Regions from separate parts of the Desulfitobacterium sp. THU1 genome, predicted to be linked through region 1. Evidence: riboswitches for the same ligand, from Rfam matches in the RefSeq annotation. Region 1 holds a riboswitch; each other region holds the start of a gene.
The links. Region 1 has a riboswitch for molybdenum cofactor ahead of moaA (GTP 3',8-cyclase MoaA). Riboswitches for the same ligand answer to the same signal wherever they lie in the genome.

Region 1 (3,276 bases):
GCCCGTATATGGGATAAGTTTACAGGAGTGTCAAGGGTATTCATTCAGTGTATACCCTTGACACTTCTACTTTATAGTAAGGGTTTGCCTGTGTTACAATAAAGACAGATTTAAAGCATTGATAGTGCAAAGGAGACATATGTGATGGGTGCTAATCACGGACAACACCTTTTGCCCATGACTGGAATAATCTTATCTGGAGGTAAAAGTTCCCGCATGGGAAGCAATAAGGCCTTTATCGAATGGGATGGCGTACCACTTATTGAGAGAAGTCTATCTGCATTAAGGATGGTTTTTTCGGAAGTAGTCGTTAGCAGCAATCATCCAGAGTTATACGCTAGCTATGATGTTCAGGTGGTTAAGGATAACTATCCGGATCGGGGTCCTCTTGGAGGTTTAGAAGCTTGTCTAAGAGTAGCCCGCTATGATCATACATTTTTTGTAGCCTGTGATATGCCCTTCTTGAACTCGGAAGTGATTCGTTTCATGGCCAGGGAGATTGACGAAAAGGATATTTTGGCCCCGGAGATAGGTGGAGGATTTTATCCTCTCCATGCCTTCTACCATAAAAGCTGCCTGCCCGTCATTGAAAAGCAGTTAATGGCCAACCGCTTAAGCTTGAGAGACGTTTTTCGTCTGTGTAGCGTTCACTTTCTAAGAGAAGAAGATTTTCGAGACTTTCCAGAGATTCAACTGAATTTAAGTAGCGTCAATACTCCCCAAGAGTGTTTAGCGCTAAAAAAACAACAGATGTCTTGACACAATGGCAAATTTTCTCACAGGGGTATGCTGATAGAATCGCTTTTCACAAATGGAAAAATGGTGTATACTAAATATAAAATATCATTTATAATATGAATCATAGATATAAATCGAATACAAATGTAATAGGAATATAACAATAAGACTAATATAAGAAGAGTTTCTTCTTAATGCTTAATTAAATACGTTTTATGCTCCGAAACTGGTGACCTAAAGTTTTACTATGGTTGACCAGACTGTGTGAAAGCACCGGGTATGACTGGAAACGGTCTTGCCTCCCATTTGGAAAGGAGTCTGTAGTAAATGCGGGATAGTTCCGCGGTTGTACAGACCGTGGAGCTTTTTTTATTTGCTTGTAGGGTAGATAGTAAAAGATGAAGGGTGAGGAAATCTATGCAAGATCAATATCAGCGCAAGATTGAATATTTGAGGATTTCCATTACAGACCGCTGCAACCTACGCTGTCAATATTGCATGCCGGCTGAAGGAGTCCAATGGATTCCCCATGATTCTATTTTGTCCTATGAAGAAATTTTACGCGTTATGCAGATTAGTACTTCTCTTGGATTCAAACGGTTTCGCATCACTGGGGGAGAGCCACTAGTTCGGGCAGGAGTTCTCGACTTTTTGCAAGAAGCATCGCAAATCCCGGGAGTAGAGGATCTAATGATTACAACCAACGGTCTGCTACTTCCGGAAATGGCTGCGGATTTAAAAAAGGCCGGGGTCAGCAGAGTCAATATTAGTCTTGATACCTTCAACCCTGAAAAATTCAGAGAAATAACTCGGGGAGGGGATGTTAACAAAGTCATAGAGGGCATTCATCGTTCCTTAGAGGTTGGTCTTCATCCCGTAAAACTCAATGTTGTGGTAGTGCGCGATCTAAATACCCATGAGCTACCTCGTTTTATGGAATTGGCTCGCGATTATCCGCTCCATGTGCGTTTTATTGAGCTTATGCCGATTGGCGTTAGCTCAGATAAACGTAACGAGTTCGTGTCGATTGATGAGATGAAAGAGAAGCTTGGTCTAGAGGGCCTTAAACCGACTCATGATATTCGAGGTGGTGGTCCTGCAGAATATATCACTTCTGAAGGTTTTAAAGGCAGCATTGGTTTTATCAGTGCTCTAAGCAAACATTTTTGTAACACCTGCAATCGGGTCCGTTTAACACCTGATGGGAAGTTGCGTTTGTGCCTGCATAGCGCGAATGAATTAGATTTTCGCAAATTGCTGAGATCTGACAAGAGTGATGAAGAAGTCAAACAAGCTTTGTCAGAGGCCATTTGGTATAAACCGGCAGAGCATCACATGAATAATGAAGCTTGGCAAGATCAGCGGATCATGTCTCAGATTGGAGGATAATGATGGAGTTAACGCACTTTGATGAAGAAGGTCGGGCAAAGATGGTCGATGTCTCAGATAAGTCGGAGACCATGCGGGTAGCGACAGCTCGAGGTAAGATAGAAATGCAGCCGGAAACTTTGGAAAGAATTCGCTCGGGGCAGATCGCCAAAGGTGATGTTCTAGCGGTAGCCCAAGTGGCTGGAATTATGGCAGCAAAGCAAACGTCTCAGCTTATTCCCATGTGCCACCCTCTAGCTATCACCGGGGCGAAGCTGAACTTTGAGATCGTTCCTCCCAGGACCATCGAAGTTGAAGGGATCGTCAAAGTTACTGGGAAGACGGGGGTCGAGATGGAAGCACTGACGGCAGTCAGTGTAGCGGCCTTGACTATATATGACATGTGCAAAGCCATTGATAAAACGATGGTTATCGGAGAGATTCGCCTTATGGAGAAAACCGGAGGCAAGAGCGGACATTTCGTTCGGAAAGAAGATCATAACGGGTGAAGCTATGAACTCGAGTAAGAATTTGGAGGAAAAGAAAATGGCTAAAATTATTGCAGTATGTACCAGTGAGAAAAAAGGTATGCGAAAGAAAAATGTGGGCGAAGGGGTACTAAAGGTAAACTTCGGGATTGAAGGAGATGCTCATGGTGGAGATTGGCACCGGCAAGTAAGCTTATTGGCGATGGAAAGCATTAAGAAAATGCAAGATATGGGACTTGATGTTGGACCGGGGGATTTCGCTGAAAACCTGACCACAGAGGGGATTGACCTCGTCAGCTTGCCCATTGGCACGAAAGTCAAGATCGGCGAGTCCGGTGTTGGGGAAGTGACTCAGATCGGGAAAGAGTGCCATACTCGATGTGCTATCTACTATCAAGCAGGTGACTGTGTTATGCCTAAGGAAGGAATCTTTATCCGTGTTTTAGAAGGTGGACCGATTAGTGTCGGAGATGTCGTAGAGGTGATGGAGTAATGTTAAGAGTCGGGGTCATTACCGCTAGCGATAAAGGCTCGCAAGGTCAGAGAGAGGATCTTTCCGGAGCTGTTTTGAAAGATCTCGTCAAAGAAATCGGCGGAGAGGTAGTTTTGTATACCATCGTTCCAGATGACCAAGAAATTTTGGCACAGACTATGAAAGAATGGGTAGATGTGAATGGTTTAG
Region 2 (3,276 bases), on a different contig from region 1:
ACCCAGCCAATCATGCCGCTGATGGAAACTGCAGTAGCAGTGAGAAAGGTTGCACAAATAATGACGATCAAACGTAATCTATCTGTGTCGACTCCCATACTCTTGGCCTCTTCATCACCAAAGGCCAAGAGGTTTAACTTCCAGCGCAAAAGCCAGAGGGGAATAATGCCAATGATCATGCACGGAAGAACCATAGTGATATCTTTCATTTGGATAGAACTCAAACTACCCATCAGCCAATAGGTAATTGCCGGTAGTTTTTCATAAGGGTCTGCCACACATTTAATCAGAGAAACCAATGAGGTAAAAACCGTCCCGACTAACATGCCACCAAGAACCAGGATAAGGGTTATCTCACCCGAATTTTTTATTTTGTTGCCGATAAAATAAGTAAGCCCTACAGCTAACAGACCAAAGACAAAAGCGGATACTGTGATCCCCAGACTACCCCAAGAATAAAGGATGGCCAAGGTCGCTCCAAACCCAGCACCTGCGGATACACCTAAAATATCTGGAGAAACCAGTGGGTTTCTGAATGTACCCTGAAAAGCCGCACCGGAAACGGATAAAGCAAAACCGATCAGAATAGCACCGAGAATGCGCGGAATACGGATATCGAAGATGATGGTTTGAACCGTGGAAGATACTGTAGTTTCAACGCCAAATAGTTGTCTTGCCAATGTACCCCAAACATCCACTGGGTGAATGGGATATCTACCGACAGAAAGTGCGATGATTGATAAAAATATGATAATGATCATTAACAGAATCGGCCTTAATCTGCTCGATCTGTCACTATGGAATGAGCTGCTATACTTTGCTTCCATTTTTTAAGCAAAGACCTCCTCTCTACTTAATATTTTTATTATAAGTTTCCATATAAAATTTTATTGCCCTGACAATGCCTTCTACGTCTTCAATGTGGTAACAAGGAACACCGATACTCCAGACTTTATCACTGGCAATGGCTAAGAGCTCCTGGGGCTCAGAAATAAGATGCTCGCTGCGGGCGCAACGATGAACTTCAATTTTGGGTTTCCCACTTATTCTAAAACCTTCAGTGAGAATAATATCCACCTTATCGATTCGGCTGATTAAATCATCCAGCTCCTTTTCTTCATCAATCTTTTGAATAAGAGCTATTTTCTCCGCCGAGGCGATCATGACTATATCGGCCCCTGCTTGTGCCATTTTCCAGGAATCTTTGCCCGGCACATCCATATCAAAGCGGTGGGCATCATGTTTAATAGTAGCAATTTTTATCCCATCCTGTTTTAACCTAGCCACTACTTTTACTAACAAGGTGGTTTTTCCGGTACCAGATGGAGCTACAAAAGAAATAACCGGCGTATTATCATTCATCATCTTTTCTGCCTCCTCACATAGTTTAGGATTCTTTTGAGTTTCCCAATAAAGAAAGACACTTCTACGAAAATTGAGATACATGAAGAAGTGCCTTATCGGCTTCATTTCCTCCTTTCCATATCGGGGGGATGTTCGATTTCTCAATCATCCCTGTGGGTAATCTACCCAGGCCTTATTGCCATAGTTTACCCGTAGGCAATAAGGCTCGGAGTGCTATTTAATTAGCTCACGGTCCAATGGTTTGAAATCAAGTGCACTTAATCACTAATATAGCAAGAACCGTGCCAGTCAACGAAAGCCCTTCAGATCGCTATTTCTCAGGGCTCTAGCTTTTCTAAAGGCTACAAACTCGTTCCATAATGAGACTCTCTTTTTCAATATGAAAAAGAGAGTCTTACTCACGCATAGACGAAATGCCCTCCAAACGTGTTGCTCACGTAGGAGGGCATTGGTGACTGCGCTTTTTCCTCGCCATGGTGTCTTGGTAAATGATAGAATGGAAACAAATATTGTCGGTGAAAATAACTATAGGAGGCAGAAATCCTATGGCACAAAATAATAGTAGCAGAACCAACGACGACCGAGGGATTACTCTGTTTGACCGGATCGCGCCGGTGTATGGGCTTTACTTTAATTATCAAACTCGCAGGTATCAGATGAATCTGGAAAAGGTCAAGCAAGAGTTCCCCTTACCTATATGCCCAAAAGCCTTGGATGTGGGGTGTGGTACAGGTGCTTTATGTTATGTACTGCAAAATCAGGGATGGGAAATTACCGGGGTGGAGCCCAGTCGAGGCATGCTTGGCGTCGCTACAAAAAAGCTCGCCAATCTAGAGATTCCGCTCGTGCGAGCCGACGTGCTAGCCGGCCTACCCTTTCCTGATCAAAGCTTTGATGTGACCCTAGCTTCTTTTGTTGCCCATGGATTAAATGCCGAGCAGAGAAAAGCCATGTACAGGGAGATGAACAGGGTGGCAAAAGAATATGTGATCCTTATTGATTATAACCAAAATCGCTCCTTCATCACGGATATGGCAGAAACCCTAGAGGGCGGTGATTATTTCAACTTTATTAAGCAAGTGGAGTCAGAGCTTAAGGAAGTCTTTGACCAAATTGATATCATCCCCACGGGTCCCCATTCGTCATGGTATATCTGTCGGGCGATTTAGCTGGCATTTCCCCATCCATGCTTGAAAGTTAGAAATTGCCTCCTAATCGAAATGTTGTCGTTGTAAAGTCATATATTTCTCCATAATGGTGGCTTCTGCATCGGTGGCGATGATTATTGTTTTAAATATTCCTTAATCTGACTGAAACTATATCCTGGCGACACCTCTTCAATCGACTTCATTTGGGTTTGAGCAGGAACTCCATCCGGTATTTTAAAAAGTTGGTAGAACTCATTTAGATCCATCTTTAAGCTCTCTGCTGCTTCGCGTATGGTCATCGAACCCTTAATCCCACTCACATCGACTTTATTAGGGTTATTATCAGCTTCAGACTTTTCCGCCTGTAAATCTCCATTGCTTACCCCCTGCTCCTCTTTGCTCACCTCAGACACAGCTGAGCTCTCCTCTAGCTCAGCCTTCTCTTTTGCAGCATCAAAGTCATATTCCGGAGCTTCCTGAGAAATTTCGCTCATCTTTGTAGACTTGGCAACTTTTTCCGGAATTCCAAGCTTTTCATAGAGTTCGGGCAGGGATAAACCTGTCGCTGAGGCCGCTTCCTCAATGGTGTAATACCCTTTGACCTCAGAAACAGGGATGATCTCCCCTTCTTTTAAAGGAGCAGGTATGGTCTGGAAGTTCCCTGTCGCATCGGCGACCAAAACCGTCCCAAAGAATAACCCAACAACTATGGCTAGTGTCAGCAAGGGGTGGCTGACCTTATGGGCGACTTTAACTTCTAGGG
Region 3 (3,276 bases), on a different contig from region 1:
TAATGATTTCGTCCACAGCTCCTGGGGTTTGCGGATCGACGATATGGGGAGAAGTACCATCTAATAAGGCAATTCCTAATTCTGGCACAACAATCCCATCAATCGAATTATTGTCAGAGGAGCAGCAATGATATTCTAGATCATAGCCAGCCTTAAGCATCTCTTCCCCGATTTTTTTCATAAAGGTCGACTTTCCTACCCCGGGTCCACCTTTAATAATATAGATATGGGTCGCATCAGTATCAGCTAAGTACTTGTAATAAGAATGAAAACCAAGATAAGTCACACCACCGGGGAACATTTTTCTAATCACTGGATTTTTCGACATATTGACTCCCCTTTCCAAAGGAATGTTCCTGCATCAATAATAGTATTCAGCTGCAGGCTAATGGGTGACAAGAAAAGATTCCCCATCAAAATATAAAAAGAGGACCAGCTTACGCTGATCCCTCTCCATGAGTTAAGGATGCCTGTACCCTTTATAGTCGTAGATGTTCCGTTCCTTCTGCATATCATATTCTTGATAATGCGGGTCTCTCACGGTAACAGGAGATTTGGGACGCGATACTTTTTTATGTTTTCCCATGCCAAAATCCGCCCTTTCTACGCCATAGTTTGAGCACCCATACTTATTCTGAGTATATTCTCACTTCAATATGCAGTTTTGATGTAGTTTTGCCTTGAGCGAAAAAATCAATCAATGGTGATGGTGATGCCCGTGATCATGATTGTGTCCGTGATCATGATTATGGTTGCAAACAGCATTAGAAGAAACAAAGGTTCCGTCAGCATAGGATTGGGCGACAGCGCTTGCCGGTCCATTAGCTCCGCGAAGGATTTCTAGTCCAGCATTTTCAAGGCCGCTGATAGCTCCCGGCCCAATTCCCCCACAAATAACGGTCTCAACTCCTTTAGACTTTAAGAGTTGGGCAATCCCTTCGTGTTGATGCTGAAAATTTGCTGTATCGATGCGTTCTTGGCCGGAAACCTTTCCCTCTTGAATCTCAAAGAGAGTAAAGGCTTGACTGCGACCAAAATGCGCGTTCACAAGTTCCCCTTCTGTCGGAATGGCAATTTTTCTGTTCATCATATAAACCTACCTTTCGAAACTGGATAAAATACTTGCCTGGCAATACGTTTGGGGTGTTTGTTTATTTTCCGAAGGAACAATGAGGATAGGTACATTGGGGACATTCTAAGCACAATCCTCCATGCCCGTATTTGGCGATTTCTAGTCGGGTCAGACGCTCTCCAGCAAGAATCCGCGTAGCGACAAGGTCAAAGACCGTTTTCCGAGAGTACATCACACAACCCGGCAATCCCATGATGGGAATATCATCTAAATAAGCCAGTAAAAGCATTGCCCCAGGAAGCACAGGGGTACCATAAGTCACCAGTTCCCCTCCTAGTCCTTTGATAGCAGTTGGCGTCAAATCGTCTGGATCTACAGACATTCCCCCCGTTACAAGGACCATTTCTGCTCCCTGAGCAATATGTTCACGGATGCGTTCTTGAATCATTTCCACATTATCATCGGCAAAGGTTTGTCCCAAGAGCTCGGAACCCCATTCGGCCACCTTCCCTTGGAGCACAGGTCCAAATTTATCTTGAATTCTACCGTGGTATACTTCACTTCCAGTAGTAACCACCCCAACCTTTTTCGATTGGAGGGGGCGAATTTGGAGGATGGGTTCTTTAAACTGACGAGTAATTTCCTCTGCTTCCAGAATAACTTTTTCGTCAATCATTAAAGGTACAACTCGTGTACCGGCAATTTTATCGCCCTTTTTAACCGGACGATGATTGTGCAACGTAGCAAGAATAATATGTTCAATAGAATTTAAAGCGTAAATACCTTCCTCGGATGCATAGATTAAGCCATCTAGTTCGGCAATCAAATTGACCTTGCCCTCTTTTGTCTCACTAAATTTTAACCCCGGTCCAGCTACGGCTTTCGCCAGACGCTCTGCTGCTTCATCCTCGTGTATAAGTCCCGGTTTCTGGTCCCATACATAGATATGTTCTTTTCCCATACTAAGGAGTACCGGGATATCTTCTTCCTTGATTACATGACCCTTTCTGAAACGAGCATCCTTGGTCTTTCCGGGAATAATTTGAGTCATATCGTGCATAAGCACAGCCCCAATGGCATCCTGTATCTTGATCTTTTGCATTGATTTTTCCTCCTTTTCGTATGCAGAAGGCATGTTCATTTCTAAACACACCCCGGTTTCAGAATTCTGAAACGGCCTAACACCATAGAAAAACCCTTAGGCTATTAGGCTCGGGTTACTATTATTATAAACTAAAACTTCATTATGGGAAATAAAATAATAGGACATTAATAATATTGCCGTTATTATCCGTATCAAATATTATTAGTGTCCGTTATTATCGTAATCCATAAGAGGGTTTATTTAAGTCCGTAGCGAATTTTTACTAATTAGACAATCGATCAGGCCATTGATTTACTTGAAAAGAGGTGACCCATTCCCCATGACAGTCAATAAAACTGGATTCGAAATATTTCATAAGGATCCCCTTTGGGAAAAGCTACCTGAATCATTCTGGGAATACTGTGCGTCCCATGGAAGGATCAGGCAATTTGCTGCGAAGCAATTTCTTTTCTTCACCGGTGAGGAAGGTAATTATGTCTACTTTTTGCTCAAAGGCCGAGTGCAAATCTTATTGATGAGCGAATTTACTGAGAAGATTTTTCGGATTCTTCAAGCCCCTGCCTTTTTCCCAGAGGTCATATTTGATAGCAAGGTATATCCTTATGCAGTCATTACTACCGAAACATCGGAGGTATTTGTGTTAGAACGGAGAATCCTTCTCCAGTATCTTAAGGAAAACCCTTCCGACCTATGGCCTTTTTATCAAAATATGGCTTTGGATCTTCGCCGCGCCTATCGTCAAATCAAGAATATAGCTCTTGGGGATGCCAGATCCCGTTTAGGTGCAAAAATATTTGCTTTGGCACATGTCCATGGACAAGAGACGGACGAAGGAATAAATATTACTATTCCCCTCTCTGCCACAGATTTAGCGGGAATGTGTAGCTTAGCCCGAGAATCCGTAAGTCGTATTCTGGGTGAGCTTAAAGACCTGGGAATCTTGAAGATTGAGAAAAAGCTCATCACGGTACTTAGTCTTGAGCAACTACAGGAATGGATTCATGACCGTCAAAACTCCCTTTAAGCATTTACAACTCGGTACGACGGTCGAGAAAATGGGTAAGCCTTTCGTTGGGAAGGCAGTTTTCCAGATAGTCTT

Region 2: linked by a shared signal. The riboswitch ahead of mobB (molybdopterin-guanine dinucleotide biosynthesis protein B) and the one ahead of moaA (GTP 3',8-cyclase MoaA) in region 1 are both predicted to bind molybdenum cofactor.
Region 3: linked by a shared signal. The riboswitch ahead of AAC978_RS14640 (molybdopterin-binding protein) and the one ahead of moaA (GTP 3',8-cyclase MoaA) in region 1 are both predicted to bind molybdenum cofactor.

Annotation. Positions count from the first base shown of each region.
Region 1 is NZ_JBBWUA010000004.1:171,415-174,690, forward strand. Features, by position in the region: gene mobA (molybdenum cofactor guanylyltransferase) at 145-759, shown strand; molybdenum cofactor riboswitch at 945-1,069, shown strand; gene moaA (GTP 3',8-cyclase MoaA) at 1,156-2,127, shown strand; gene moaC (cyclic pyranopterin monophosphate synthase MoaC) at 2,130-2,615, shown strand; gene AAC978_RS05965 (MOSC domain-containing protein) at 2,653-3,087, shown strand; gene AAC978_RS05970 (MogA/MoaB family molybdenum cofactor biosynthesis protein) at 3,087-3,276, shown strand, end outside.
Region 2 is NZ_JBBWUA010000017.1:36,364-39,639, forward strand. Features, by position in the region: gene AAC978_RS12630 (FecCD family ABC transporter permease) at 1-761, opposite strand, end outside; gene mobB (molybdopterin-guanine dinucleotide biosynthesis protein B) at 850-1,365, opposite strand; molybdenum cofactor riboswitch at 1,458-1,588, opposite strand; gene AAC978_RS12640 (class I SAM-dependent methyltransferase) at 1,911-2,534, shown strand; gene AAC978_RS12645 (4Fe-4S binding protein) at 2,648-3,276, opposite strand, start outside.
Region 3 is NZ_JBBWUA010000024.1:33,778-37,053, forward strand. Features, by position in the region: gene AAC978_RS14625 (PRK06851 family protein) at 1-328, opposite strand, end outside; gene AAC978_RS14630 (hypothetical protein) at 461-586, opposite strand; gene AAC978_RS14635 (NifB/NifX family molybdenum-iron cluster-binding protein) at 698-1,087, opposite strand; gene AAC978_RS14640 (molybdopterin-binding protein) at 1,152-2,174, opposite strand; molybdenum cofactor riboswitch at 2,168-2,302, opposite strand; gene AAC978_RS14645 (Crp/Fnr family transcriptional regulator) at 2,497-3,201, shown strand; gene AAC978_RS14650 (4Fe-4S dicluster domain-containing protein) at 3,206-3,276, opposite strand, start outside.